Nodosilinea sp. FACHB-141: one gene and its partner. The main gene of each other region encodes a partner of the protein of the gene in region 2 in a complex. Links are inferred from orthologs where the notes say so. Each region holds a gene or a part of one and is shown on either strand. Other genes may lie near its edges.

What was found.
Region 1: the proteins of uvrA (region 2) and mfd are in contact, whole or in part, in a crystal structure (PDB 4DFC), measured with the Escherichia coli proteins. The link is inferred for Nodosilinea sp. FACHB-141 from one-to-one orthologs.

Annotation. Positions count from the first base shown.
Region 1 is NZ_JACJPP010000013.1:153,663-169,200, forward strand. The notes cover bases 7,741-11,800. They hold mfd (transcription-repair coupling factor), read right to left. Parts: upstream 11,484-11,800; coding sequence 7,941-11,483; downstream 7,741-7,940. Other genes in these bases: H6F59_RS14580 (VCBS repeat-containing protein), read left to right, coding at 7,741-7,897. Also shown: H6F59_RS14565 (transglycosylase domain-containing protein), read left to right, coding at 1-1,923; glycogen debranching protein GlgX, read left to right, coding at 2,290-4,419; H6F59_RS14575 (DNA topoisomerase IB), read right to left, coding at 4,611-5,642; more of H6F59_RS14580, read left to right, coding at 6,221-7,740; H6F59_RS14590 (phosphoribosyltransferase), read right to left, coding at 11,839-12,507; H6F59_RS14595 (hypothetical protein), read right to left, coding at 12,957-13,397; peptide-methionine (R)-S-oxide reductase MsrB, read right to left, coding at 13,531-13,944; H6F59_RS14605 (DUF4336 domain-containing protein), read left to right, coding at 14,247-15,479. UniProt on the Escherichia coli protein: Couples transcription and DNA repair by recognizing RNA polymerase (RNAP) stalled at DNA lesions. Mediates ATP-dependent release of RNAP and its truncated transcript from the DNA, and recruitment of nucleotide excision repair machinery to the damaged site.
Region 2 is NZ_JACJPP010000017.1:44,917-60,019, reverse strand. The notes cover bases 6,231-9,855. They hold uvrA (excinuclease ABC subunit UvrA), read right to left. Parts: upstream 9,512-9,855; coding sequence 6,431-9,511; downstream 6,231-6,430. In the rest of the region: H6F59_RS18160 (WD40 repeat domain-containing protein), read left to right, coding at 1-4,893; H6F59_RS18155 (hypothetical protein), read left to right, coding at 5,493-5,849; H6F59_RS18140 (DUF563 domain-containing protein), read left to right, coding at 10,610-11,734; H6F59_RS18135 (AAA family ATPase), read right to left, coding at 11,866-13,398; H6F59_RS18130 (DUF1361 domain-containing protein), read right to left, coding at 13,533-14,387; H6F59_RS18125 (S10 family peptidase), read left to right, coding at 14,559-15,103. UniProt on the Escherichia coli protein: The UvrABC repair system catalyzes the recognition and processing of DNA lesions. UvrA is an ATPase and a DNA-binding protein. A damage recognition complex composed of 2 UvrA and 2 UvrB subunits scans DNA for abnormalities.

The DNA of each region.
Region 1 (15,538 bases), on a different replicon or contig from region 2:
AAGCGGCTCACCCAGGTTGTGATGAACCACGGCGATGTCTATACCCTCGGCCCGCCAGAGCTGGAGGATGCCGTCAAGCTGCGGTTTAGCGAGCCGCCCCCCTGGTACGTCAAAACTGCCCGCTACACCCTTTACGGCTTTACCGGCCTCTCGCTAGCTGTTGGTGCCTGGATTGTTGGGATAGAGTGGCCCAAAATTCCGATGCGACCTTTGCCCGACTCGGTGCAGGGACCTGTGGTGGTATTGGGTGAAGAAGACGGGGCTACCGTGCCGCTACGGGAGCAGCTGACTCAGTCTCACCAAGAAATGCGCCGCATAAGCGACTTTTCGGCTTACCTACCCCAGGCTCTGATTGCGTCTGAAGATGCTCGCTACTACTGGCACCTGGGGGTAGACCCCCTCGGCGTTTTACGGGCAGTAGTGGTTAATCTGCGCAGTGGTCGTATTAGCCAAGGGGGCAGCACGATTACCCAGCAGCTGGCCCGCAGCGTCTACCGTGAGTACACAGGCACTGAGGATTCGGCAGGACGCAAGATTCGTGAGGCGATCACGGCCCTCAAGCTGGAGACTTTCTACAGCAAAAATTACCTGCTGCTCACCTATCTCAACCGGGTTTATCTAGGCGAAACCCTATACGGCTTTGAGGATGCATCTCAATTTTACTTCGACAAGCCCGCCCGCGAATTGACCCTGTCGGAGGCGGCGACCCTGGTGGGTATCTTGCCCGCTCCCAACGCCTTTAACCCCGTACAGAACTACGGCGCTGCCGTATCCAACCGCGATCTTGTGCTCGATCGCATGGTGGCCCTAGGCATGGTTAGCCAGGAAGAGGCGCGGCGGGCGCGGCGATCGCGCATTGAAATCAGCCCCGATGCCACCCGCCAGCTTCAAAGCACTCGCGCCCCCTACTTCTACAGCTATGTCTTTGAAGAGCTAGACAATGTGCTGGGCACCAACCTGGCGCGGGAGGGCAACTTTTATGTGGAGACCAGCGTCGATCTCAATCTCCAGACGGCGGCAGAAGAGACCCTCAGCCAGGATATTGCCACTCAGGGAGCTGCCTTGGCCTATTCCCAGGGGGCTGTGGTCACCCTTGAAACCAGTACCGGAGCCATTCGCGCCCTGGTGGGTGGCGTAGACTTTGCCGAGAGCCAGTTCAACCGGGCCTCTCAGGCGCTGCGCCAGCCAGGCTCAACCTTTAAGCTGTTTGCTTATGGGGCGGCCCTAGAGCAGGGCATTTCTCCGGGGCGATCGTTCTCCTGTGAACCGATGAACTGGAGCGGCCAGCAGTTTGCAGGCTGCCGGTCGGGCTCAGGCTCGCTGGATATGTATGCCGGTATGGCCCGCTCTGAGAATGTCGTGGCCCTGCGCATTGCCCAGGAGGCGGGGTTGCGCAACGTCATCAACTTAGCCCAACGCATGGGCATCGAGTCTGAGTTGGTGGCCTCGCCGGGCCTCACCCTGGGTGAAAGTGTAGTCACCCCGCTGGAAATCACCGGCTCCTTTGCCGCTGTGGGCAACAACGGCGTGTGGAACCGACCCCATGGCGTTTTAAGGGTGCTCGACAGCAGCGACTGCACTGACCTCAACGACATCAACACCTGCCGCGTCATCTACGAGTTTGGCCAGGCCGGAGACGCCGATCGCCAGGCCATCGACTCCAGCATTGCTAGCACTCTGACGGGGCTCATGCAGGGCGTGGTGCAGGGTGGTACTGGCCGCAGCGCCTTTTTGGGCCTAGGGGAAGCAGGCAAAACCGGCACCACGGACGACAACCGCGACCTCTGGTTTATAGGATTTGTTCCCGGCCGCGACCTCACCACGGGCGTCTGGCTCGGCAACGACGACAATACCTCCACCCAGGGCAGCAGCGGTCAAGCCGCCGCTGTCTGGGGCAACTACATGCGCCAGGTGGTGCAATAACGGGCACTAGGGCGAACGACTAGAGTGGCGGCGCGGTTTGGAAATGGGTAGCAATCGCCGAGGTTTTGGTCTTTCCCTAGATAGATTCTGAACAGAAAAGATTTTGCTAAGGTCTGATAATCTTCGGACGCAGTTAAAAAGCCGAAACAAAACAGCCTTGACTCTCTCAAATAGTAGCGAGGAGGGGTCGCTTTGTTTTGCTTAGAAACCTGCGTTCTAAGACATTCCCTGATTTGCCCTCGGCTTAGTGTTCTGACTACGGTTGCCCAGGTTTGTTCCTAGGGCTGTCGGCTTTGAGCTGACAACTTTAGAAAAACTTGGGTAGCCGATCGCCCTTTACCCATCTATCCCAAGCCCTTCACTCATATGCATGTTGCAGTTTGGCCCGGTGACGTCTATCCCCTAGGTGCCCATTGGGACCGCAAAGGCACCAACTTCGCGTTATTTTCTGAGCATGCAACCGCAGTTGAGCTTTGCCTTTTTGATAAAGACGGCACAGAGACTCGGGTTCCCCTAACTGAAGTCAGCAACTTTGTCTGGCACGGCTACCTACCTGGCATCGGCCCCGGTCAAGAGTATGGCTACCGGGTGCATGGCCCCTATGCCCCCCACGAAGGGCACCGTTTCAACCCCAACAAACTGCTGATTGACCCCTACGCCAAAGCCATTTCGGGAGAAGTGGGCAGCGGGCCTGAGATCTTTGGCTACGACTGGGAAAGCCCTGACGAAGACCTCTCCTTTTCCGATCTCGACAGCGCCGCCCTCATGCCCAAGTCTGTCGTGATCGACGAAACCTTTGACTGGGAAGACGATGCCCTACTGCGCACCCCCTGGCACGAAACCATCATCTACGAAGTGCATGTCAAAGGGTTTACCAAGCAGCATCCCGACATTCCGGAAGAGCTGCGGGGCACCTATGCGGGCATGGCTCACCCCGTCGCCATTGAGCACCTGCAACGGCTTGGCATCAGTGCTGTAGAGCTGATGCCGATTCACCACTATCTCTCTAGCCCTGGTCACTTGGTCGACAAGGGGCTAAAAAACTACTGGGGCTACGACTCACTCAACTTTTTTGCACCCTTCTCCGGCTACAGCTCCAGCGGCATTTTAGGAGAACAGGTGCAGGAATTTAAGGAGATGGTGAAGGCCCTTCACCAAGCGGGCATTGAGGTGATTCTCGATGTGGTTTACAACCACACTGGGGAAGGCAACCACATGGGGCCAACCCTATCGCTGCGGGGAGTTGACAATGTCAGCTACTACCGCCTGATGGAAGATGACCCGCGCTACTACATGGACTTCACCGGCTGCGGCAACTCCCTCCACATGCGTAGCCCCCAAGTGCTCAAGCTGATTATGGATAGCTTGCGCTACTGGGTCGGCGAAATGCACATCGACGGCTTCCGATTTGATCTGGCGTCTGCCCTAGCCCGAGAACTGTACGACGTCGATCGCTTATCGGCCTTCTTCGACCTAATTCACCAAGACCCGCTGCTGGCTGGGGTAAAGCTGATTGCTGAGCCCTGGGATGTGGGCATGGGCGGCTACCAGGTCGGCAACTTTCCGGTCAACTGGTCGGAGTGGAACGGCATCTACCGCGACACCGTGCGCGACTTTTGGCGCGGCCAGGATGAAACCCTGGGTGAGTTTGCCTATCGCCTCACCGGTAGCCCTGACCTCTATTTCCAGATGAATGGTCGGCAGCCCAATGCCAGCATTAACTTCATCACCGCCCACGATGGCTTTACGCTCAATGACCTGGTGAGCTACAACGACAAACACAACGAAGCCAACGGCGAAAACAGTCAGGACGGGGAAAGCAACAATTCATCCTGGAATTGCGGGGTAGAAGGGCAAACCGATGACGCCGGGGTCTTGCAGCTGCGCGAGCAGCAGCGGCGCAATTTTTTAACCACCCTGATGCTCTCGCAAGGGGTGCCCATGCTGCTGGGGGGTGACGAAATGGGCCGCACCCAGCAGGGCAACAACAACGGCTACTGCCAGGACAATGAAGTTTCCTGGTTTGACTGGAACCTGCCCAAAGGCAATGAAGACCTGATCAATTTTTGCCGAGAGCTAATTTTCTTTCGGCGGCAGCACCCAGTGTTTCGTCGCCGCAAGTGGTTTCAGGGCCAGCCCATTCACGGCTCTGGGGTAACCGATATTAGCTGGCACAGCCCCGATGGCACTGAGATGAGCCAAGAGCAGTGGGAAATTGGCTACATTAAGTCGGTCGCAGTTTTCCTCAACGGCGACAAGATTCCCAGCCCTGGCAAGCAGGGAGAACGGGTTAGCGACAATGACTTTTTAATGTTTTTCAACGCCCATTACGAGACCATTGATTTCAAGCTGGCCGAGCTGTTTCAACCCCATGAATGGTCAGTAGTAATCGACACGACGGAACCTCGATTTGTTAGTGAGGAACGTGTCTTTACAGGTGATGATACTATTCCGGTGGTGGCGCGATCGCTGATGGTTTTGCAGCGGTTAATTTAGCCTCACTCATAGGACCGGATGTATTCATGAAACGCGTTGGAAAGACCCTCTTTTTCTCTTCTTAATTAAGGAGAGAAAAAGCTAACTGTAGCTGGTCAGTTACACCCGGTTTGTAGGGGCATTGCAGTGCAATGCCCCTACGAGATCTCTGTTTTGAACCAGGGTTTCCCAAGGCGGGTTTCGTATTATTTTTATTGTTGAGGATGACTCAGCACCGCAACCAAAGCTTTTTCCTCGGTGGTTAAATCTAGATCGCTAGGGGTATGTTCTCCCGCTTGCCAGACTTCTAACAGCCAGCCCTCTTCGTAGGCCTGGGTTACGGTGGGGTGCACGTAAAACTTGCGGCAGGTAGCAACCCGGTTGCCCAAGTGCTGCGCCGCTCCTTTAATGGCTTCGCGGATGTTGGCCTGGGCCTGGGTTTTTGAGGTGGGTTCTCCTAGTTCGTTGAGAATTCGGGCTGTGTAGACAGTACCAGCCCAGGTGCGAAAGTCTTTGGAGGTGAAGTCTTCGCCGGTAATGGTTTGCAGATAGCGGTTGACATCATCGGAATCGATCGCTTGGGGTTGCCCCTCGTCATCCAAATACTGAAACAGCTGTTGACCGGGGAGATCTTGGCAAAGTTTAATCGCTCGGGCCAGACGGCGATCGCTCAGTTCAATCTCGTGCTCTACGCCGCTTTTGCCCACGAAGTGAAAGCGAATTTTGCTCGTTCCCACCTCCACGTGTTGTTCCTCTAGGGTAGTGAGCCCAAAGGACTGGTTTTGGTCTCGGTACTCGTCGTTGCCGATGCGAATCACGGTGGCATCGAGCAGCTGCACGACAACTGCCAGCAGCTTTTCTCGCGGAAGGCCACGCTGGCGTAGATCGCGATCGGTGACCTCGCGAATGAGGGGACGAGCATAGGCAAAGGGAATCAGCCGGTCGAACTTGGTCTGGTTGCGAACGGTGCGCCAGTTGGGATGATAGCGGTACTGCTTGCGCCCTTTGGCATCGCGCCCGGTGGCTAACAGATGCCCTTTAGGAGAGGGACAGATCCACACCGTTTCCCAAGCGGGGGGGATAACTAAAGCCTCAATGCGTTTCAGCTGGTCGGGGTCTGAGATGCGATCGCCCTTCTCATCAAAGTAGATGAACCCCTTGCCGCTGCGCCGCCGTCCCCAACCGGGGCGATCGTCGCAGATGTAGCGCAGCCCAGCAGCCCGAGCTGACTGAACTGGTTCCACAATTGTGACTGAGGGTAACGCCAGATTCAGGGATGCACTATCAACAAGCGGAGGCGAGGTTGTAGCCATTGAGGTTAATTTGGGGCCAAGCAAACTAGACTTTGCCCATCAGCATGAACGCGCTGATCCGGCATTTTTCTCAGGCTAAAAGATGTTGGAGACCCATTGGCTCTAGCCGAGGTACAGTCTTCAGACTCAACTGGCTCAACCTATTTAGGGCTAGCAGGCAGGCGTTGATAAGCGACCTTGGGCAAAGCGAGCTGATCACGTCACGGCCCAGCGATACACCTTCGTCTACGTCCCGAGGAGTTCAATCCACCACTCAAGGCCGTCTTGCCAGTAGAGGCGTGAACCACGAAGTTCATCAATAACTAGAAGTATCGTAAATTTACTGAGAAATTAATTCTGGTGTGTTCTACACCTAGCAGAGTTCCTACATGCTAGAAGGCGCTACTGTGGGAACTTTAGCTGCGATCGCGCCACCGTTTAGCCTTTCAGACTAAGGCATCGCTCCCCTTCTGCGATCGACCTTATCACTACGTCATTACCGAACTAGCAGCTGTTTTGGAGAGCCTCGCATGTCATTTGATTTTATCCGTCCTCGCTTGTCAGCTACTATCTATGACCCTGCCATCAATCCGGATCCTTTAGCAGGCGGGTTTTTAACCTATGGTCAACTGCCAACCTTTCCGATTTTTGTGCAGGCGTTCCCGCCCAGCAACATCTCAGATATCACCGACGTTTTTGAGGTCGCACCTCTCAGCAGAGTCACTAGCAGTGCGGGGGTTCGACTCAACACTAGGGGAACGCGGCTGGCAATTTCGCCAGGCTACAATCCGACAGCCTACTATCTCTCAGACGGGGCGACTAAAATCCCCACCGGACGGTTTTTAACGCCTACCGCCAACCAGGGCTACGCTGGGTTTAGCAACTACAGCATCGATCTTGGTCTTGAAAATGTCGATATTTTTAACTTCAACCTTGACTCGGCCAGTCTGGTACCGGTTAATCCCTCATTTCTTGCCTTAAATCCAGATTTGGGTTTTAGCATCGAGTTTGATCTGGCCATTGCCTATGAGCAGAGCAATCCCAATAGAGCCGGGTTTAGCTTCACCCTAATTAGTAACGACCTCAGCAAAGGGGCCGAATTTGGCTTTAAAGAAGCTGGTGCTAATGGCGACTATATTTTCATTCAAAATGCAAACTTCAATGCGGTCAACGCAGGGGAGAAGAGCACAGCTGCTTTAGAAATCAGCAACAAAAACCAATACCGAGTTACTGTTAAAGGCGATCGCTATTCGCTAGCTGTAAATAACGAAACTCTGTTGACGGGGTTACTTCGCGACTATAACTTTGACCCATCTAGTAGCAATCCTCCCTTTCCTACTGCAATTAACCCCTACGAAACCCAGAATTTTCTTTTCTTTGGCGATAACACTGACCAAGGTTATGCTGACTTCACTCTAGGCAAAGTCACCCTCAATATTCCTCCCCTTTTACCCAGTTTTCCCGACTTTAACGGTGATGATACGGCCGATATTGTCTGGCGTAACCAGGCGGGAGGAAAAGTCGGTCTTTGGTTAATGAATAGCACTAACTTTTCCAGTGTAGATTTCATCAGCCCTGAAGTTGATGCGGCGTGGGATATCAAAGCTGTAGGTAATTTGAATGGTGACGGTAGTTCCGACCTAGTTTGGCAACACAAATTTTCTAACCAAGCCGCTATTTGGCTAATGGATGGGGTAAATCTTCTATCGGGTGAGGTATTAGAGAATGTTGGCCCAGACTGGAAGGTAGTTGAAGCCGGCGATTTTAATAACGATGGTAAGGACGACCTTTTATGGCGACATGGCATCTCCGGTGAAAATGCTGTCTGGATAATGAATGGTACTAAGCGCATCTCCGCCGAACTCATTACTCCCGTCGCTGACCTAAATTGGGAAGTAGGGGCGGTGGGAGATTTCTTCAACGACGGCAACATGGATATCTTTTGGCGGCACCGCACTGCGGGCACCAATGTGTTTTGGAGAATGGATGGTACTACCCTTATTGAGGGTATTGAAACCACCGCTGCCCCGGCTGAGTGGCAAGCTCAAGGCGCTGCTGACTTTGATCAGGATGGCGAATTAGATATTCTCTGGCAGAACCGCACCACGGGAGAAAATGCAGTCTGGCTAATGGACGGCTTCACCCTCTACCGTGGTGACCTATTGACTACCGTAGATCCTGCGGCAGGTTGGACATCTACGGTATAAGACAGACCAACCGCCCGAGAGATCACTACACAGCATCTCTAGTTTAGATAGCTAGCGGCTCTGGAACTGCCCCCTGCAAGTATCCCAACCATTCGGTCAGGCTCTCCAGCTGCTTTTCGGGCTTGAGCACTCCCAGCCCGCGCACCACGACCCTGCCGCCGCTGTAGACAAAGCGCGTTTTTAGGTGACTGGGCAAATTCTCGCTGATCTTCTTCCAGGCGGGCTCTTCCATTGGGGTTTCCATCACCACGTGCTGCTTGCCCTCGGGCTTGATGCGCGAGAAACCAGCGTGCTTGGCCACCAGCTTGAGTTGCAGCATGCGCACGAGTTGCTCGGTCGCGTAGGGAATGGGGCCGTAGCGATCGCTCAAATCCGCCGCAATCTGCATCAGCTCTACCTTGCTGTTGGCCGCAGCTAGGGAGCGGTAGGCTCCCATCTTCTGCTCTAGATCGGGGATATAGTCGTTGGGCACAAAGGCAGTGACGTTGAGATCGACCTGAGTGTCTTCCACTTTGGGAATGTCTTGACCGCGAATTTCGGCGATTTCTTCTTCGAGCATGTCCATATAGAGGTCAAAGCCGATCGCATCCATCTGGCCCGACTGCTCGGCCCCCAGCAGGTTGCCGACACCGCGAATTTCCATGTCGCGCATGGCTAGCTGGTAGCCGGAGCCAAGCTGGGTAAATTCTTGGATGGCGCGGAGGCGCTGGCGAGCTTTGTCGGTGAGGGATTTTTTGGGGTAAAACAGCCAGGCGTGAGCCTGAATACCCGCCCGCCCGACTCTTCCCCGCAGCTGATAGAGCTGGGAGAGGCCAAAACGGTGGGCGTCTTCGATCAAAATGGTGTTGACGCGGGGGATATCCAGCCCCGACTCAATGATGGTGGTGCAGAGCAGCACTTCGGCATCGCCGTTGCTAAAGGTGAGCATAGTCGACTCGAGTTCGCCTTCGTCCATTTGGCCGTGGGCGATCGCAATTCTCGCCGCTGGCACCATCTCCCGAATTTTGGCGGAGACCTCTTCAATGCCCTCAACCCGAGGCACCACGTAGAACACCTGGCCGCCGCGATCGAGCTCCTGGCGAATAGCCGTGCGGATCGCTTCGGGGTCGTGGGGCGACAGGTGAGTTTTAATCGGGCGGCGCGAGGGCGGCGGCGTAGTGATCAGGCTCATTTCGCGCACCCCAGACAGGGCCATGTAGAGGGTGCGGGGGATAGGGGTGGCGCTGAGGGTGAGCACATCCACCTGGGTTTTGAGGGATTTGATTCGCTCTTTTTGGTTGACGCCAAAGCGCTGTTCTTCGTCTACCACCAGCAGGCCGAGGCTTTTGAAGGCGACGCCTTTGCCGAGCAGCTGGTGGGTGCCCACCACCACGTCCAGTTCGCCGGTCTTGAGCCGTTGCAAAATGTCTTTTTTCTCCTGCTGACTGCGGAAGCGGTTGAGCAGCCCCACCTGAATCGGGTAAGGGGCGAAGCGCTCTTTGAGGGTGTGGTAGTGCTGCTGGGTGAGGATAGTGGTGGGGGCTAGCAGGGCTACCTGCTGCCCAGCGGTGACGGCTTTGAAGATGGCCCGCAGGGCGACCTCGGTTTTGCCAAAGCCCACATCGCCACAGACCAGGCGATCCATGGGGCGATCGCTCTCCATATCGCGCTTGACATCCTGCACGGCCTTGAGTTGATCAGGGGTGGCCTGGTAGGGGAAGGAGTCTTCCAGCTCTTGCTGCCAGGGCATATCGGCGGGGTAAGAAAATCCCTCCATCCTGGCCCGCTGGGCGTAAAGCCTGAGCAGATCCACCGCCACTTTTTGGATCGCTTTCTTGGCCCGACCCTTGGTTTTCTCCCAGGCGGTGCTGGTCATTTTGTTGAGCACCGGGGCCTGGCCGCTGGCGGCTCGGTAGCGGGAGAGAGAGCCCACCTGGTCAGCGGCCACCCGCAGCAGCCCATCGGCGTACTGAATCACTAGATAGTCGCGGGTTTCGTTGTTGAGCACCAGGCTTTCGAGCTTGATGAATTTGCCGATGCCGTGGCTGCGGTGGACGACAAAATCCCCCGGCTTCATCTTGTTGGGGTCAACCTGTTTGGAGGCGGCCCGCCGCCGCTTGCGCACGTAGCCGCCTGTTGCCAGGGTGTGCTGACCAAAAAATTCGCGATCGGTCACCACCACAATGCGGAAGGTAGGCAGCACAAAACCTTCTAATTCTGCCAAGCCTGAATACTTGACCGCCACAGGGACATGCTGGGTATGCAGCTTGTCGATCGCATTAAAATCTTTGGGGTTAGGGATAAACTGCGCTGGGCAGTCGTGCTCTTGCAGCAGAGATACCGAGCGGGAGGGCTGGGCCGAGGCCAACCAGACAGAATACTTGCGATCGCACTCCTTGCGAATCGTCTCCGCCAGCTTGCCAAACTGGTGCGGAATTGCCTGCACCGGACGGCTCGATAGGTTTAAGCCGCTGTTGGCCTCGGCGATTTCCGATAGATCAACGCGCGGGAAAATTTCGGCATCGCTGAGGGTGTCGAGAAAGGGGCGATGAATTTTGGGGAGGGAGTAGGGGGTGGATGGGTGGATGGGTGGATGGGTGGATGAGTCCTCCTCCGCATCTCCCCCATCCCCTTGACTCCTCACCTCCTGCCAGTGGTCTTCGACGTGCTCTAGCCAGCGATCGCTATGGGCCTGACACTGATCGACCTCGTCCACCGCCATCAGGGTGTTTTCGGGTAGGTAGTCTAACAGGGAGGCGGGTTGGGAAAAGGCTAGGCCCAACCACCGACGAGTGCCTTCAGGGAGAATGCCACTTTCTAGCCCTTCGTGAGCAGCTTCAGAAAGCAGTCCCTCCAGCTTGCCCTGCGATCGCAAATGCTCAATGATCACCGGGCCATATTGAGTGGGGGTAAGCACCAGGTGGTCAATGGCATCCAGGGATCTTTGGGTGGCTGGGTCAAATTCCCGCAGGCGCTCCAGCTCGTCGCCAAATAGTTCTAGCCGCACCGGCAGCTCCGACGCCACCGGATACACGTCGATAATGTCGCCCCGCTGCGCCCACTGGCCCTCGGTTTCAACCACTGTGACGCGCTCATAGCCGAGAGTGGCCAACCGCTGCCCCAGCGCCTTGAAGTTAATTTCCTGCTTCAGCTCTAGCCGTAAGCAGTAGGGTTCCAAAGCAGAAACCGGCGGCAGGTGGGGTTGCAAGGCCCGTTCAGTCGCCACCACCGCTAGCTTGCGCAAGGGTGATGCTTCGCCGGCCGCCCGCAAGGCCAGCAGCTCTGCCAAGACCTGTAGCTGTCCCCAAGTCATTTCTGACTCTTGATCAAAGGGGTCGTAGGGGGAGGCTTCGGAGGTGGGGTAAAAGTGCACCGTGTCCCAGCCCATAGCTTCGAGCTGGGTAGCCCAGCGTCCGGCTTCTTCTAGGGTGGCGGTGATCACCAATAGGGGGCGCTGCTGAGCTAGGGCCAGGGCCGAGGACACCAGCCCCTTAGGTAATCGAGCCACGCCGTTGAGCACCAGTTGGCCCTGCTGGTCGAGCTTAGCCAGCAGTTCCTTAGCTAAAGGAGAGCGTTGCAGGGCACGGGTAATGGAAGAAAAGGCCATAGGACGCGCGACAGGGCAAAATTAGAAGCACAAAACCCCCTCAACTTTGCAGCCGAGGGCACGAAAAATCGGCCTTAGAGAGCCAGCCTCACGTTACTTATTTTAATAATGGCCAAGCCATTATGACAGCTTTGTGGAACTCTACTGAGCTAAAAGAAACGTTTCTAACTCAAACGCCTAGGCACTAACTATAGAAGTTGCTGCCAACGGTTGAGCCCTCCCAGGCCGAGCGCAATGGCCATCAAATTCTATAATTTGAGGCAACAGATGAACGCCGAGTGAGCCCTAGCTGAAGTCACTGCCGCCGTAGGCTTGATGAACAGTTCGCCAGAGCAGCTTAATGAGAGCGGTGGGGTTATTGAGGGTGGCTGACAGTCTCTAGGGAACGGTGTTTGCCCTGGTTCAGAAGCGATCGCACCTCGTCGTCGGAGGTTTGAGCGAATTCCTCATACCAAAGCCCCACCGCATAGAACGGTTGGGGAGTCTCGGCACAGATGATGCGATCAACGGCGGTTCCAACTGAGTCGCAAACCTCGCGGTCCGCTACTGGGACGGCCACAATCAATTTTCTAGGGCGCTGCTGCTTGACGGCTTCAATGGCAACCTGAATGGTTGCCCCAGTGGCTAGGCCATCGTCAACCAAAATAACGATGCGATCGCGGAGATCTAGGGGAGTAAGATCATCGCGATAGACTTGCTCTCGTCGCCGCAATTCCTCCTGTTCGTGCTGCACTACGACATCAATTTCCTCAGGCGTAATAGCCAAACGCCGGATTAAATCTTGATTGAAATATAAAAAATTGCCCGAGGCGATCGACCCCATGGCGGTCTCCCTAAACCCCGGTATACCTAGCTTTCGAACAATTAGTATATCTAGGGGAGCACTAAGGGCATTGGCGACTTCGGCCGCAACCGGTACGCCACCTCGGGGTAGCGCGACGACAGTTACATCAGGCCGATTGGCATAGGGTTGTAGGAGATTGGCTAGCCGTTGCCCAGCATCAACTCTATTCTTAAAAAGCATGGCTTTAAGCTCGATAAGGTGTTACCCAATAGCTGAGATATACAACGCATAATGCTGAAGAATTTACCTGATTTAATGCCGCGTTCACATGATTCATCTTTCGGCAACGTTTGACTTGGCAAAAGACCAGGTTTTAGAACTAATACTAAAAGTTTGATTACATGAATAGATGGTATGACGCCAAACTGTCATCGGCTTCTTTCATTAGATGTATCTCTTAAGAAGAAACTGTTAAATATTTCACCGCAAAAAGAGCAATTATTGTGGGCCACTAAGCAAGCCAGCAAGCAGTAGAAATGCCTAAGTTTTATAAGGATGCGTTAAGCTGACGCACTGGTGCATCAACTTGAACGTACCGGTGTGTCAGGCTTACAGCACAACACACCGTGCACAGCGTTGATTTAAGGCGACCTGCGGACTTATCCGTTCAGGTGACTAGATCTCAAAGGTCAGTCGGTGTAGATTCGCTCGACCGAGAAGGTGTCAATGGTGTCTTCAAAGCGGTTAAAGGTAACGCGCATTTCGTCGTAGGCTCGAGCTGTAGAGACGCCACCCGGCGTGGGACACTGCACCTGCAGCAGCGTTTGGAACGACTCGTAGGTTGCATGGGTGTACAACGTCTTTTCGCAAAGGGGGCTGATAAAACCTTCAATGGCAAGCTGGTTGAGTGCGGCTACTCCCATAGGGCTTTGCAGTACAAAGCGCCAAATCAACGCTTCATCTGCTTCGCTAGCGGGTCGCCACACTTGTGGCAAAGCCGATTCTTCAGCGGTTTGAGCCAAGCTTGGTTCTGCCTGGGTAACTATCGAAATTGCAGCCCCACCGGCAACCAGTAGACCGAGGCCAGCAGCTAGCCCAAACCACCGTGATAAGCCTATTTGTGTTTTCATAGCACGCTCTTGTAACTGTTGCTCTATCTTAGAAAAGCCGATAGAAGCAACCACCTAGGTTACAGGATTTGCAACAGTAAGCCCCCGTTGCGACTAAAGCAACAACGGGGGCAGAGACAGGCTTAGGGGAGGTCTAGGCCGACTTGGGTACGAACTCCAGGGATACCCCATTCATGCAGTAGCGCTGACCAGTGGGGGCAGGCCCATCGGGGAAGACGTGGCCTAGGTGACCACCGCAGTTGGCACAGTGCACTTCGACTCGGGTCATGAAGAAGGAGCGATCGGTGGTGGTAGCAATAGCGCCCTCGATGGGTGCATAGAAGCTGGGCCAGCCGGTGCCGCTGTTGAACTTGGTGTCAGAGGTAAAGAGGGGAGTGCCGCAACCCGAGCAGTTGTAGGTACCGGGCTCATAGACCTTGTCGAGGGGGCTAGAACCGGCCCGCTCGGTGCCGTGCTTGCGCAGTACGCGAAACTGCTCAGGGGTGAGCTGGTCACGCCATTCTTGCTCGGTTTTGTTGACGGTAAACTGTTCGTCGGTAGTAGCCATAGTATCCAGTTGATTAGAAAAAACTTCAGCAGTGAAATTGCTCAAAAGCCAGCTGCCGCCAATAATGGCGGTGCCCGCTTCCAGTAGCTTGCGTCGCTTCATGGCAGGGTAACAGTAGGGGGGGTAAGGGCTGGCGATCGCCAAGCATGCCGTGGTCAGAACCTTGTTTTATTTAACTTAACGTATCTCTCCTGGGCAACGCTGATAGCGCCCTGAGAATTGGCTGCAATTCCCCTGAATCCCCAATTTTTAGTAGGCTATGACTACGATTGATTCCCTTCAGGGATTGCCGCCGAGCCCCTATGTCAGCTGTTACCTCTGTCTCATCTATCCGCCGCGCCCGCGCTTGGCCCTTTTGGCCCCTAGTGCCCCTCTACCCCTACGGCCAGCGACCAACCCAGCGGGTGGAGGTGGTCAAAGACCAGGTGTGGACCTTTGAGCAGTTCCAGGGCATTTTCTACGTGGTCGTGCCGATTCGCATGACGGTGGTGCGGCTAGAGCCCGCCGGGCTGCTGGTGTATTCTCCAGTCGCCCCCACGCCGGAATGCGTGGCTCTAGTGCGTGAGCTAGAAGAGCGCTACGGCCCGGTGAAATACATTGTCATGTCGACGGTGACGGGCATTGAGCACAAGGTGTTTGTCGGTCCCTTTGCCCGTCAGTTTCCCCAGGCGCAGGTGTACGTAACGCCGAACCAGTGGAGTTTTCCGCTCAACTTGCCGCTGCCGTGGCTAGGGCTACCGCGCGATCGCACCCACATCCTCCCCGCCGAAAGTGCCCAGGCTCCCTTTGCTGACCAGGTTGACTACGCCCTGCTGCCCCCGATCGATCTGGGGCTAGGCCCCTTTGGCGAAACCGCCTGCTTTCATCGGGCCAGTCGCACCCTGCTGCTGACCGATGCGATCGTAGCCATCCCGGCGGAGCCGCCGGCGATCGTGCAGATCGACCCCTTCCCCCTGCTATTTCACGCTAGAGATAAGGCTACCGATGCGATCGTCGATACGCCTGAGAATCGCCGCAAAGGTTGGCAACGAATTGCCCTATTTGCCTTTTACTTTTGCCCCAGCACCCTAGATGTGGCCCCGACGGGGGAAATGTGGCGAGAGGCAAAGCAGGCCCCGGTGCGATCGCGCCAGCACTACTTCGGCCTCTATCCCTTTCGCTGGCGGTCTGACTGGCGCAAATCCTTTGAGGCGCTGCACAATGGCGGGCAGCTTCAGGTAGCGCCAATTCTCAAAACCTTAATTTTTAATCGAGGACCAGAAGCAGTTTTAGATTGGGCAAAAAAAGTCGCCACCTGGCAGTTTGAGCGCATCATTCCGGCTCACCTAGAGGCTCCCATCGCCGCCACCCCAGAGCAGTTTTTAGGGGCGTTTGACTTTTTGCACCTTGACCCAGCCTCTGAAGCCAGCGCCGCTTTGCCCGCAGCCGATTTTGAACTGCTACAGCAAATCGAAGCGGTGTTGCTTAGCAAGGGCATTTCTCGACCGCGCCAGTCGATGTTGACCACCCAGGGCAGCAAAAACGAGGCCCTCTAGGCCCTTGACAGGGTAATTGTTTTCAGCTTAAAAAGCGGTGGCAATGGACTGTCTAACTC
Region 2 (15,103 bases):
ATTGCCGACAACAACACCCCAGAGGCCCGCGAGCACTACGAACACAGCCTGGCTCAGTGGCAAGCCCTGGTTGACCAAAATCCCAGCGCTGCCACAATTGCCCAATGGCAAGAGAAAATTGGCCACGGGCAGTTTTACCTGGGCCTGTGGTGGCGCAACTACTCGGTGCGCCACCGCCGCGAGTTTGAACCGGCCTATCAGCAGGCGTGCCGCTACTTCGAGCAGGCCGTACAAACCTTTGACCAGGCCCAGCGGCTAGAGCTAATGGCTCGCTACATTAACTACTGGGCCGAAGCCTTGCACTGCCTGGAAGCGTGGGAAGCTTTGGAGACGGTTGCAGCCACGGCGCGGTTACTGCACCAGGCCCAAGCCAACCCAGTTCGCCAGGCCCGGGCCGAGGGCTTTTTGGCGGAAGTTGACTTGGCCAACGAGAACTATATCGCAGCCCAGCGCCAGGCCGAAGCTGCCCTGGCGTTAATTCAGCCGTTTGCCGACAGCGATGCCGAAGCCTCGGTGTCGGATCGCGATTTCTACGCTTGGGTGAGTAGTTTTCATCGCAGTTGGTATGTGTTTTCGCTGGGCAAAGCTCAGATGGGGCAAGGGCAGGTGGATGCGGCGGTGCAAACGCTGGAGCAGGTGCAACGCATTACCCAGCCGGAGTATGACCCGCGGCTCTACAGCCAAACGCTGGAGTATCTGCGCCGAGGGTATTTTGAGCAGGGCCACTATCTGCAAGCCTTTGAGACGCGGCGAGAAAAAGAGGCGATCGAGAGTCGGTTTAACTTTCGCGCGTTTGTGGGGGCGGGGCGGCTACAGCCCAAGCAGCAGATTACTAACCCGGCGCTGCCCACGGGCGACCACGGCCCCGACTTGATTATGGCCTCGGGCCGCAGGCAGGATGTGAGCCGGTTGGTCACCCGGCTAGAGCAGGATGAATTTGTGCTCACCGTTGTCTATGGGCCATCGGGGGTGGGCAAAAGCTCGCTGATTGAGGCGGGGCTGGTGCCGACTCTGGAGCAGCAGCGGTTTGGGGGGCGGCAGGTGGTGCCGGTGCGGCTGCGGAGCTATGGCAACTGGGTGGAAGAGGTGCTGGGCGCTATGCCAAGGCCAGCTGCTCTAGCCGAATCTGCGGGGGAGAATGCCGCTGACCTAGAGACTCTGTTATTGAATCTGTTGCGCCAGCAGACTCAGGTTAATCGGGTCATCGTGCTTATTTTTGACCAGTTTGAGGAGTTCTTTTTTGCCTGCGATCAGCCAGCGGAGCGTCTGCGCTTTTATAACTTTTTGGGCGACTGTTTGGCGATGCCGTATATCAAGGTGGTGCTGTCGCTGCGCGAAGACTATACCCACTACCTGCTAGAGTGCAACCGCCTGACGGACCTGGCGATTATTGACAACAACATTCTCGATAAAAAGTGGATCTATTATCTGGGCAACTTTAGCCCTGACGATGCTAAGGGGGTGATTGACGACCTGACCCAGCCCACGCCCTATGCCCCGGCCCCCGACCTGGTGGAGCGGGTGGTGTCCGACCTGGCGGCTGAGGCGGGGGAGGTGCGCCCGATTGAGCTGCAAATTGTGGGGTCTCAGCTGCAAGCGGAGGGGATTGCGACGCTGGCGGACTATCAGGGGTGGCCCCATAGTAGGGCGAGCATTAAAGCGGCTCTGGTGCAGCAGTACCTGAACGATGTGGTGCGAGACTGCGGTCCGATGGCCCACCAGAAATTGGCAAACCTGGTGCTGTATTTGCTGACTGATGAGAGAGGCACCCGCCCCTTGAAAACACAGACCGAGCTGCTGAATGACCTACATACCTTTACCAACCACACTGAGGTAGATGCCGAAGCCTTTGGGTTGGTGCTGCAAATTCTGACTCAATCGGGACTGGTGGTGCAGGTGCCTAATGCCCCTGACGACCGCTACCAGCTGGTGCACGACTACCTGGCGGCGTTTTTGCGCTCGTCGCAGCAGCCGTTGATGGCTCAGCTGATCCAAGAGCGGCAGATGCGGGTCGAGGCAGAGCAACAACGGTTTGAAGAACAGCGTAAGCGGATCGAGGCAGAGCAGCAAAAACTCAGGCAAACTCGCCTAGCGGCCATCGGTTTAGGGTCACTGGCAGCCGTATCAACTGGAGTTGGAGTCTTTGCCTGGGTACAACAGCAGCAGGCACTGACGGGCAAAATTAATGCTCAAACATTAGCCGACAGCTTAGCCATGGAAACCTATTTAGAAGCAGGTTTGGAAGAAGCTGCCGTAACTCAAGCCATGCTCACAGGGCAAGCTTTGCAAAGTGATAATGCAACTCGTCTAGAGCCTCATACCCGCTTTCGAGCTATATCGTCTATTCGAGAAGTAATGTATGGGGTTAATGAGCGCGAACGCTTAATTGGCCACAGTGATAGTGTCAGGAGTGTGGTCTTTAGCCCCAACGGCGAGACCATTGCTACCGCTAGTGATGATCAGAGCGTCAAGTTATGGAACCGGCAAGGGGAGGAGTTGCAAACCCTCAAAGGCCACAGCGATCGTGTCAGGAGTGTAGCCTTTAGCCCCGACGGTGAGACTATTGCCACCGCTAGCGATGATCAGAGCGTCAAGTTATGGAACCAGCAGGGGGAGGAGTTACAAACCCTTAAAGGCCATAGCGATAGTGTTTTGAGTGTGGTCTTTAGCCCCGACGGCGAGACCATTGCTACCGCTAGTGATGATCGGAGCATCAAGTTATGGAACCAGCAGGGGGAGGAGCTACAGACCCTCAAAGGCCACAGCGCCGGTGTCTGGAGTGTGGTCTTTAGCCCCGACGGCGAGACCATTGCTACCGCTAGTGATGATCAGAGCGTCAAGTTATGGAACCGGCAAGGGGAGGAGCTACAGACCCTCAAAGGCCACAGCAACTGGGTCTTGAGTGTAGCCTTTAGCCCTGACGGCGAGACCATTGCTACCGCCAGTGCTGACCAGAGCGTCAAGTTATGGAACCGGCAAGGGGAGGAGTTACAGACCCTCAAAGGCCACAGCGCTAGGATCTCGAGTGTAGTTTTTAGCCCCGACGGCGAGACTATTGCCACCGCCAGTGATGATCAGAGCGTCAAGTTATGGAACCGGCAAGGGGAGGAGTTACAGACCCTCAAAGGCCACAGCAATTGGGTCAGGAGTGTGGCCTTTAGCCCTGACGGCGAGACCATTGCTACCGCTAGCGATGATCAGAGCGTCAAGTTATGGAACCGGCAAGGGGAGGAGCTACAGACCCTCAAAGGCCACAGCGATTGGGTCAGGAGTGTGGCCTTTAGCCCCGACGGCGAGACTATCGCCACCGCCAGTAATGACCAGAACATCAAGTTATGGAACCGACAAGGGGAAGAGTTGCAAACCCTCAAAGGCCATAGCGATAGTGTTTTGAGTGTGGTCTTTAGCCCCGACGGTGAGACTATTGCCACCGCTAGCGATGATCAGAGTGTCAAGTTATGGAACCGGCAAGGGGAAGAGTTACAGACCCTCAAAGGCCACAGCGATTGGGTCAGGAGTGTGGCCTTTAGCCCTGACGGCGAGACCATTGCTACCGCTGGCGATGATCAGAGCGTCAAGTTATGGAACCGACAAGGGGAAGAGTTGCAAACACTCAAAGGCCACAGTGCTGGTGTTTGGAGTGTAGCCTTTAGCCCCGACGGCGAGACTATCGCCACCGCCAGTGCTGACCAGAGCGTCAAGTTATGGAACCGGCAAGGGGAGGAGTTACAGACCATCAAAGGTCACAGCAACTGGGTCTTGAGTGTAGCCTTTAGCCCCGACGGCGAGACTATCGCCACCGCCAGTGCTGACCAGAGCGTCAAGTTATGGAACCGGCAAGGGGAGGAGTTACAGACCCTCAAAGGCCATAGCGCTGGTATTTGGAGTGTAGCCTTTAGCCCCGACGGCGAGACTATCGCCACCGCCAGTGCTGACCAGAGCGTCAAGTTATGGAACCGGCAAGGGGAGGAGTTACAGACCCTCAAAGGCCACAGCGACAGTGTCTTGAGTGTAGCCTTTAGCCCCGACGGCGAGACTATCGCCACCGCCAGTGCTGACCAGAGCGTCAAGTTATGGAACTTTCAGTTAGCAGATTTAGCCGCTAAAGGTTGTAACTGGTTGGACACTTACTTTACAAAGCAATCTCCAGAGTTACTAATAAAATTACCAATATGCCAAGAACGTGACTCCTCGTTACCGGTGGCGGCAGCACCCATGCTAGTTACCCAGGGTGAAAAGCTGGCCCGCGACGGTAACCTTAAACAGGCTAGAGAACTATTTCAGCAAGCGGTCGATTGGGACAGCAGTCTTGCCATTGACCCAAGGACTAAAGCTCAAATTGTCGCTCAGGCTCAAACCTTTGTTGACGAGGCAGAGGAACTCGCCCGGGCAGGAAAAATTTCTGAAGTGACCGCTAAGTTAGCCTCGGCTAAGTTGCTGGATTCTACCCTAGGCTTTGAACCTGAAACCTACGCCGAAGAACTAGCGGTACAGGGGTATTTAGCTAAGGGTAATCAACTTGTTAATGACGGCAACTTGGCAGCAGCCGTAGCAGCCTACCGCCAAGCTGATGCCCTGAAGCTAAAAAATAGTATCTCAGCCGATGATTGGAATAGCCTCTGCTGGGATGGCAGCATTTACAACCAAGCAGAAGCAGTCATGTACGCTTGTGACAAAGCCGTCGCTCTGTCCCCCAACAATGGCGACATCGTCGACAGTCGCGGCTTGGCTCGAGCCCTGACCGGCAACACTCAGGGGGCCATCACCGATTTTCAAGCCTTCATTGAATGGACAGCTGACGAAGAAGCTAAAGCTCAGCGCCAGGAGTGGGTCAATGCTTTAGAGAGAGGCGAAAACCCTTTTACCCCTGAAGTGCTTGAATCCCTCCGGTAGAGGCATACTGCCAAGGATAAGATCATCGTCCCAATGCTAGCGCGTCGAGACGTGTCCCACAAAACCAACAGCGTGCTCCCAAACCTCTAGCTGTTCCTTTGCAACGGCCTCTAGCTCCTTTGCACCAGCCTTCCATTACTCTGCAACGGCCCCCTGTTTCTTTGCACGGGCCTGCCGCTACTCTGTAACAGCCTGCCGCTACTCTGTACCAACCTTCTGTTTCTTTGTACAGGCCTCTCGTCACTCTGCAACGGCCCCTTGTTCCTTTGCACCAGCCTCTCGTTTCTTTGTACTGGCCTGCCGTTACTCTGTATCGGCCTCCCGTTACTTAGCACCACCACACCCAAAGCCTCCTCTCAAACGGCAGCGATCGCCCTCAGGGGTGACACCCTCCGTACTGCCACCAACCCATCAAACCGCCCTTGCCGCCAGCCTTTGCGCCTGCCCCATCGACGAAAAGTCACTCCCTTTACACAACCCTGCTCAACCGGGGCCAAAACAACACAGACTATCCAACCCAAATCCGCGAAAACCCTAGTCTCGCTGGCTTACAGCGATCGCTACAGTCAAAGAGTAATTTCAATAGGGTCATCTAACCTATGCCGCGCCAAAAACGCACCTCCAAGTACCTCACCCTGGCCGAAAAACGGAATGCGGGTGCTCAGTCGATTGAAAGAGACCTTGACCTGGGCAACGGCATCACCACCACCGCCTACACCCGAGCGATCGAAGATTTGCGCCAAAAGCTCCACGACTACAACGAATTCCTCTCTCTGCTTGACCAGGCTGGCAACGCCGTTCAAGACGCTGAGCAAGTTGTCCGCGACTTTTCGGAACGCATTTTGCTAGGGGTCGCTACCCGCTACGGCAAAGACAGCAACGAATACGAAATGGCTGGCGGCATTCGCAAGAGCGATCGCAAGCGCCCCACCCGCAAACCCAAGCTGGCGGCGTAACGCCAAAACGGTGGCTTTCTCCCTTTGGGAGACGCAAAGCGAACGACTCCGCTCAGCCACCATTTTCTAAAATTCAACACAAAAGCAAGGGTGAGAGAAGTTAACCTTCTCTCACCCTTGCTCGTTATTCAGCGGGCCAGCATCACAGATGACGACTGTCGCTGTATTAGTCATTCCCGCGCAGTCCCCATTCCACATCCTGGCGGATGGAATCTTCTGTAAGATCCTCCCGATGCGAGTCCAGGAAACGACGCAGTGCACTGAGCATGATGTCGTCCATGCTGCTAAACCAGCCCGCATCGATCAACCTTTGGGCTTAAGCCATTAAGCTGGTGGGTACCTCAGTCTGCATGGCAGTCGTCGGCAGAAAATTCATGGGCTAATCGCTTTGATTTAGCCACATCCTAACCTCGGTAGATCGCAAATTCCCTGCTAGCCCTCACCCTAAATCCCTCTCCCAAACTGGGAGAGGGACTTTGAAAGGTTTTCCGGCTCCCCTCTCCTCCCTGGGAGAGGGGCTGGGGGTGAGGGCTAGATCTTGGCAGGAGGAATTGTCTTCGATCTACTGAGCCTCTGATAGCTCATCCAGCCGATGCCGCTTTATCCACGGCGGGATGCTGCTCTAGCACCTTGGCCAGGTAGTTGCCCGTGTAGGAACCAGCCACCTTAGCCACCACCTCGGGGGTGCCGACCGCAATTAGCTCACCGCCGCGATCGCCCCCCTCCGGCCCCAGGTCCACAATCCAGTCGGCGCAGCGAATCACATCCAGGTTGTGCTCGATCATCAGCACCGAGTTGCCCTTATCCACCAGGCGCTGCACCACATCCAGTAGCTTGTGCACGTCGTAGAACGACAGGCCCGTGGTCGGTTCGTCGATCAAATACAGGGTTTTGCCCGTCGAACGGCGAGCCAGCTCCGAGGCCAGCTTCATCCGCTGGGCCTCTCCACCGGAGAGGGTGGGGGCCGTCTGCCCCAGGCGAATGTAGCCCAAACCCACATCTACCATCGTTTGCAGGCGGCTGGCGGCTTGAGGAATATTCTCGAAGAAACCTAGAGCCTCTTCGGCGGTCATATTCAGCACGTCAGAAATGTTTTTGCCCTTGTAAGTGACTTGCAGGGTGTCGCGGTTGTAGCGCGCCCCCTTGCAGACCTCGCACTGTACATACACATCGGGCAGAAAATTCATCTCAATCACGTTCACCCCCTGACCGCCGCAGGCCTCGCAGCGCCCGCCCTTGACGTTAAAGGAGAACTGCCCCGCTTTATAACCCCGTGCCTTGGCCTCAATCGTTTCGGTGAACAGGTTGCGAATCACGTCGAACACGCCGGTATAGGTGGCGGGGTTGGAGCGGGGCGTGCGCCCGATGGGCGACTGGTCGATGACGATCACCTTATCCAGCGCCTTGAGCCCGTCCAGCTTGTCCATATGCTTAGGGAAGGGCACCTTGCTGCCAAAGTGGTGCTGAAGGGCCGGGTAGAGCAACTCGTTTACCAGGGTCGATTTGCCCGAGCCCGAGACGCCAGTGATGCACACCAAGGCCCCCAGGGGCAGTTCGACATCCAGATGCTTGAGGTTGTTGCGGCGAACATTTTTCAGGGTAAGCGATCGCCCATTCCCCGGTCGCCGCTCTGGTGGGGTGGGAATCGACATCCGACCTGACAGATAGGCCCCCGTGAGGGAATCCTTCGCGGTCATCAGGGTTTTGAGATCGCCCTCGGCCACGATCGCCCCGCCGTGCACTCCCGCCCCAGGGCCAATATCAACTAAATAATCGGCGGCTCTGATCGTGTCTTCGTCGTGCTCCACGACAATGAGCGTGTTGCCCAAATCGCGCAGGCGGTGCAGGGTATTGAGCAGGCGATCGTTGTCGCGCTGGTGTAGGCCAATGCTGGGCTCATCCAGCACGTAGAGCACGCCGGTGAGGCCCGAGCCAATTTGGGTGGCTAGGCGAATGCGCTGGGCCTCGCCCCCCGACAGGGTCATGGCGGTGCGGTGCAGGGTTAGGTAGTCTAAACCCACATCCATCATGAACTGGAGCCGGGCGCGAATCTCGCGCAGCACCAGGGCCCCAATCTGGAGCTGCCGGGCCGAGAGCTTGGGGGCCTCGCCCTCTTCGCCCACCAGGTTGCGAATGCGGCTGAGGCATTCGCGAATAGAGACGTTGGTGAGATCGCTAATAGAGTGGGGGCCAATCCGCACCGCGTTCGACTCGGGCTTGAGGCGGGTGCCGTGGCAGACCTCGCAGGGCTGGTCAATCAGGTATTTTTCGAGCTTTTGCTTGTGTAGCTCAGAGGTGGCGTCTTTATACTGCCGGTCGAGAATGGGCAGCACCCCCTCATACTGGCGCTGATAGCCCTTGCGCTCGCGGTAGCGCGAGTCTGACTCGATGTAGATTTTTTCGTCGCTGCCGTGGAGCACGATGTGCTGCTGCTCGGGGGTGAGCTGATCCCACCGGCTCTGGATCTCAAAGCCAAAGGCCTGACCGACGCTGTAGAGCAACGAAAAGTAGTAGGTGTTGTCTTTCTCCGACCAGGGTGCGATCGCCGCGTAGACCGGCAGGGTAGGATCCGGTACCACCAGCTCCGCCGAGAAGGTCCGTAGACTGCCCAACCCGTGGCAGTGGGGGCAGGCCCCATAGGGCGAGTTAAACGAGAATAGCCGGGGCGATAGCTCTTCCATCACTGCGCCGTGCTCGGGGCAGGCGAAGTTTTCGGAGAACACCAACTCCTTGGGCTGGCCGTAGCTGCCTTCGGCCTCGGCCGCCTGGGGCAGGCGATCGGTTAGAGATACCACATTGCTGCCCGGCTCCGGGTTGGCGGTCTCCTGGGGCTTCTCCGCCAGAATGTCGATCACCGCGATCCCCTCCGATCGCTTCAGGCAGGTGCGCAGCGAATCGGCTAGGCGGTCTTGCAGGTCCTCCTTCTTCACCAGGCGATCGACCACCACCTCAATGTTGTGGCTGTAGTTCTTGTCGAGTTCAATGTTATCGGTCAGTTCGCGCAGCTCGCCGTTGACCCGCACCCGCACAAACCCTTCGGAGGCCAGGCTAGAGAGCAGCTTTTTGTGGGTGCCCTTTTTGCCCCGCACCACGGGGGCGAGAATTTGGAAGCGAGTGCGATCGGGCAGGGCCATGACCCGATCGATCATCTGGTCAATGGATTGCGGGGAGATGCTGCGATCGCAGTGGGGACAGTGGGGATCGCCCGCCCGCCCGTAGAGCAGACGCAGGTAGTCGTAGATTTCCGTCACCGTGCCCACGGTCGAGCGGGGGTTGTGGGAGGTCGATTTTTGGTCGATGGAGATGGCCGGGCTCAGCCCCTCGATCGCGTCCACATCGGGCTTATCCACCTGGCCCAAAAACTGGCGAGCGTAGGCGCTGAGGGACTCCACATAGCGACGCTGGCCTTCGGCAAAAATCGTGTCAAAGGCCAGGGACGACTTGCCTGAACCAGAAACCCCCGTAAACACAATCAGCTTGTTGCGGGGAATCTCTAGGTCCAGATTCTTTAGGTTGTGCTGCCGAGCTCCCCGAATGCGAATGACGTTGTCGTCAATGGCGGCGTGGTGGTGGGCGAGGCCGGTGTGCTGGTTGCCATTGGTGGACGCTCGGCCTTTGCTAGAGGCAGCGGTTTTCTTAGCGGAAGCGTCCGATTTGGGCATATCTGGGGGCTTATTGAAAACGCTTTATCAATTTAACGCTTTATCAATTTAACATTTATAAACACTTGTCAAGGTTGTCACCACGGGGGACGGGGCGCCAGCACTGGGCAGAGTTCCGTAGATGGATCAAGCCACGCTACAGGCTTGGCAGACGCTCTGCGCCCTTAATGTTGGCTGCCTGGCCACAACCCTTGAATTGTAGAAGTGGTGGGTGGCCTCTGTGTAGGCAAGCGCCTCCCAATGAGTCTGGCGGACAGTATAGGTGCAGTAGAGCATCGTATCGGTTGAGGAGATCGCCAGCCGCTTGGCTAAGGGACTAGCCCATAGTGGTGACAGTCCGACTGGTTCCGTTCAAAATAATCAATCCCAAAGGCGAGCATCAGAGCCCTAGGAGAAGGTACTAAAAATGCGGTATACAGCAGAGCACTTTGCTAGTCGATATTGACGTAAGCTGAAGCCCTACAATTTGGCACTATAAGGAAGCCCAACGCCGCCAACCGCTGAGGTTACTGTTAGAAGGGTGGGTAACCTTATGGTTAACATTCCCTTAAAGTTTGTTGCTCAATGGTGAAGGAACCATATAGCTAGGGTTTGTAGGCATTAATATGGAGGCGATCGCCAGTAAAAATTAATTTGGCCTGTCAACTTCACAGAGCACTGGTTAATTTCTGTTTCTTCAGCCCACTTTAAGTCCTGAAATCCTTCACCCTGACAGTGACATCTATAGGCTTCACTAATTTCGTTTCCGGATGTTAATCAGTAGAGAACTCAAGTTACTAAATCACCTATCAACTAATGAAAGCAAAGGCAATCGTTGCGGTTAACCGACTTGAGTTGTAGACTTGGCACAGCTCTAGTGCAGCACTCATATTTCTTGTTAGAGGCATGGGTGAGTGCATATGTAAAGACTCCTAAGCGGAGTCTAAACTGTCAAGATACAACTAAAGTTACAGACTATTTTATCAAAACTTTAGAGTATACAGTTCTGACGATTGTGGAATTGGCTGTAAAAACTTTTATGTCTAGTAGTCTTCGTGCTCTCAAGAGCGAAAGCCACCTTTTTTAATCTGTTAAGTTTTATTAGAAAGAGAGCCAGGTATGGGGTTGTCGTTTGTTGAAGTTCTGCCTGAGATAAAAATTCCTGCTTCAATGATTTTTTCTCATCCCACGGCACTAGGAGATACATTACGTCCTGCAATTGAAAGAATATTTCTGCCTGAGGAGTATTTACATCCTTTGCAGGTCAAAATAGACGTCAAAACTGGCCAGACCGGCCCTAGAAAACCAGGTTCTCAACGCTCTAAAATCTATAAGGCACTTTGCAAAGCTGTAAAGGGAACTCAAGTATTAGACTATCCAGAAAAATTTTTGTTTGATGGCCGGCAAGAGCTAGATACCAACATAGGGCATGTCATTGAAAACTTGGCGGCTCCGGCTCTGCTGGCAAAGCAAATGCTGAGTAAGCGTTTGGGTCAAGATGTAGATGTTCACGTGGTTCTTAGAGAACGAGCACCAAATCTGGCTCGCGAAGTCTTTGCGACATTGGGTATTCCGGTAATCTACACCGATGATAGTGTTTATGGCGAAGTGATCTCTATGTCAGTCGCTCGTCCTACTACAGCAGTTAGCACGGAAGCACCCCAGTTTTTCCCAATTATAAATCAGCACCTAGTTGCCGAGATTGATTCAAAGCTTTACAACCTTCATGCAGCCTTGTTTAATGAGGCTGAGTTTGCGGGCTGTGAGCCTTTAGGGGTAGAAAAAGTTTTTATCCCTCGCAGGGGGAATCGCTGTTTAATCAACAACGACGAAGTAGTCCAGTTTCTCGAAGGAAAGGGCTTTAAAACCTATTATTTCGAGGACTTAACCTGTGCTCAAAAATGGTCAATTACTCGCGATGTTAAGGTCGTGGTAGCTGTTCATGGTGCTGCCCTTAGCCATATGGCTTTTAATCGCTTGGGTTTGCAAAATCCTGAACTGCCCAATAGCGGAGTTAAAGTAGTCGAGCTTTACTCTCCGGGGTGGTCAAGTCGCTGGGCTCATCGCCGCCATATTAGTGGGTTGAATGGGCAGTGGTGTGGTGTTCGTGGTCAGGTTACCCCAGAGTTTTTAAAAACCATAGACTTCCCTAAACTGCCTAACGGCATTATTCGACCATCGCCAAATTCCTTTAAGATTGACTGTGCATCTCTTCAAATGGCGCTTGATTATTTAGATGCTTAACTACCAATCTTTGACAAATTTTCGCGGGTTAGGTTAGCTCTGTCACTGTTTTAGAGATTGGCTTGGCAGAACACGAATAACTTATCGGTGATCTGCCAACGGCCGTGAATCCAGATGGAGTGCGGAACTAGCTACCGTGCTGCTACAAACCTTTCCCGAGCCGTGGTTCGTAGCTGCTGGATATCCTCTCGACGAGTCACAGAGAGGGGAACCGTGCGTTTGATCTCTTCGATCAGCAGAGTGGTGTCGGCAGGTCGATTTTCGTAAAGGGCGCGGTAGTGGGCGGTGATGATGGCCTGCTCAATTTCGGCTCCGCTGAAGCCTTCGGTAGCAGTTACCAATTCGTTGAGATCAAAGTTTTCGATGCCCTGCTGCCGTCGCCCTAGGTGAATTTGCAGGATGGTGTGGCGTTCGTCGGCCTCGGGCAGGTCGACAAAGAAGATTTCGTCGAAGCGGCCCTTGCGCAGCAGTTCTGGCGGAATAGCTGAAAGGTCATTGGCGGTGGCTACTACAAAAATTTCTTGGGATTTTTCTTGCAGCCAGGTGAGGAAATAGCCGAATAGGCGACGGCTCAGGCCGCCATCGGATTCGCTGCTGGTTTGACCCATGCTCTTTTCGATCTCGTCGATCCACAGAATGCAGGGGGCCATGGTCTCGGCCATGGTGACGGCGCGGCGGAAGTTTTTGTCGGACTCGCCGATGTACTTGTCGTAGAGGCGGCCAGCGTCGAGCTTAAGGAGAGGGAGATTCCACTGGCGGGCGATGGTTTTGGCGGCCAGCGACTTGCCGCAGCCCTGAATGCCCACAATCAAAATGCCTTTGGGAGCGGGCAGGTTGTATTGACGAGCCTGGGGCGTGAAGCCCACTTTGGCGTAGGCGAGCCAGCGCTTGAGCCCCTCAAACCCACCTAGCTCGGCCAGGTTGGTTTCGGGTGGAAAGTAGTCCAATAGACCCTCTTCGTGAATCACTCGGGCCTTGCGCTCTAGTACCCACTTCACATCACCGACGTCGAGTTTGCCGTCATGCCGAGCTGCATAGGACACAACCTTTCGAGCTTGATGTAGGGTCATGCCCTGGAGAGCTGACACCAGGGCGCGAACATCATCCGGATTTAAATTAATTGTGACTTGACCTTGGAGGGTCTTCACTGTCTCGGAAATAGCTCTATAGAGTTCTTCGGGTTCGGGCAGCTTGATATCTAAATAGACGGCGTTCTGCGCAATGGTTGGTGGTAGAGCATAGCCGCTGCCGCTGAGCACCAGCGTTGAGCTGTTGAAAGAAAACTGTTGGGATACTTCTCGAAACTGACGGGCAACCACTGGATCTTTGAGGTGTTCAGCAAAGTCTTTGAGCCAAAAGACGGCCTTGAAGCTCATGTCTTGAATGTGGCGCAGCATGTCGAGGGGTTCATTGGTTTTGGGCAGGGCCTGGCCACGCTTGCTACCGGGGGGGGCATACTCATTTTGCCAGCGATGGTCGGGGCTATCGGGCGATCGCATCAACCCCTGGGCAACGCTCCACTCGAATACGGCCATCTGCATGTCAGCACAGGCGGCCCTGATCAGCCCCTGTACCCGTTCTTCTTCCACCGTGTCGATTACTATGACCGGGTGAAAAGAGGTCACCAGGTTTTGAAAGTGCTTGACACTGGTTTTAAAAGACATGACTGCCTAAAGTAACGCTAGGGCTAAGGTGCCCGCTTCTGCCTACAGTCGCTGCACGGCGGGTTTCGGAGTCTGAGGCGATTTGCGCAGCGTTCGGGCTCCGACTCGGAACGAGTATCCCTCCGGGAATCGCCCTAGTCGAGCGCATCTATGCCCTGGCGGGCGTAGCGAATGCGCAGCTTCAGCCCCAGGGTAATTTGTTTCATCACCCAGTAAAGGCTGGCCAAAATAACAAATGTGACGAAGATAACGGCCGCTGGTTGCTTTGAGGTCAGAGCATCGAGGGTATAGGCGATGACGCCAGTGGGGTCAGTGACCAGATCCCAGCTGTTAAAGCGCAGAAATCGGCCTAGGTAGATGCCCACCGCGCTGAGCGCGTGAATGGTTAGCTCGAGGGGCAAGATCATTGCCTTTGCCCCGTGCTGCTTGAGGTAGGCAGCCAGGTTGAGAATCGAGACGACGTAGGCTTCGAACCCCAGCAAAATGGCGGCCGCGTGCAGGGGAATGAACACCAGAGCCACAACCAAAATGCGAATCTGTCCCGAGCTGGTGCCTCGAATCAAATGAATAATATCGGTGAGGACATAAGGAGCATTGGGTAGAAAGATCAAGAACACTACCAGCCCCACCCACCACAGCCAGCCCTTGGGATCTTGCTTGGTCTTAAAAATTTTCAGACTGAGAAGACCGGCAAAGGCCGTAACCGCCAGTAGCCACAGCAGCTCAAACCAGGAGAACGGACTGGAGTTGTCTTGGAGTAGGTTGTAGAGTCCTTGCACAGCACGAGGGGTGCGAGGACCCAGCCCTAGCACGCCAATTATCCCCACCAGTACGCAGGCCGCCAAAAACCATCGGTTGGACAGGCTCTGGCGGCGAAACAAACTAAAGCTCAGCAGCAGCGGAATCGCCGCCAAAAACAAGTTCCACAAAATCCAGCCACTGTAGACGTTATCAAAGGCGCTGATAATGTTGGGCAGGAGCCATCTCATTGGGTCTCAACTCCTAAGGCAGATTTGGCTTAACCCAATTTAATCGCTAGCGAGTCAAGTGTCTGCTCTAGTGGAGGGGGATGCGATCGCATCCCCCTCCACTAGGCCTGCGCCTATTCTGAAGGCGACCGACCGCGCTATAACAAGTAGAGTCTTCACCCCCGCATCTCCATGCCAGATCACACCCAACGTCAGGGCAACACCTCCGAGCACATGCTGGGTGACCAGGCCTACACCGCTTCAGCCCAGTGGCAAACCCTCTACGAACACGACAAGCCCGTGGCGGAGCTGTTCCACGTGGCCTATACCGTTGCCGACCAAGACCCGGCTCAGCGGCCTATTACTTTTGTATTTAATGGCGGACCAGGGGCGGCATCGGCCTATCTGCATGTGGGGGCGCTAGGTCCGCGCCGGGTGGTGTTTAACTCCGACGGTAGCCTGCCGCGTCCGCCGGTAGAGGTGGCCGACAACAGCGAAAGCTGGCTGAGCTTCACCGACTTAGTCTTCATTGACCCCGTGGGCACGGGCTTTAGCCGGGTTTTGCCCAAGGACGACGCTAAAGGTGAGAAATCGGACGACAAGCCTGACGATAAAGGGGAAGACAAACCCGACGAAAAGGCCAAAAAATTCTGGACGGTCGATCGCGATCTCAACGCCCTGGGCGAGTTTATTCAGGGCTATCTCTCGGCTCACCATCGCTGGCTGTCGCCCGTATT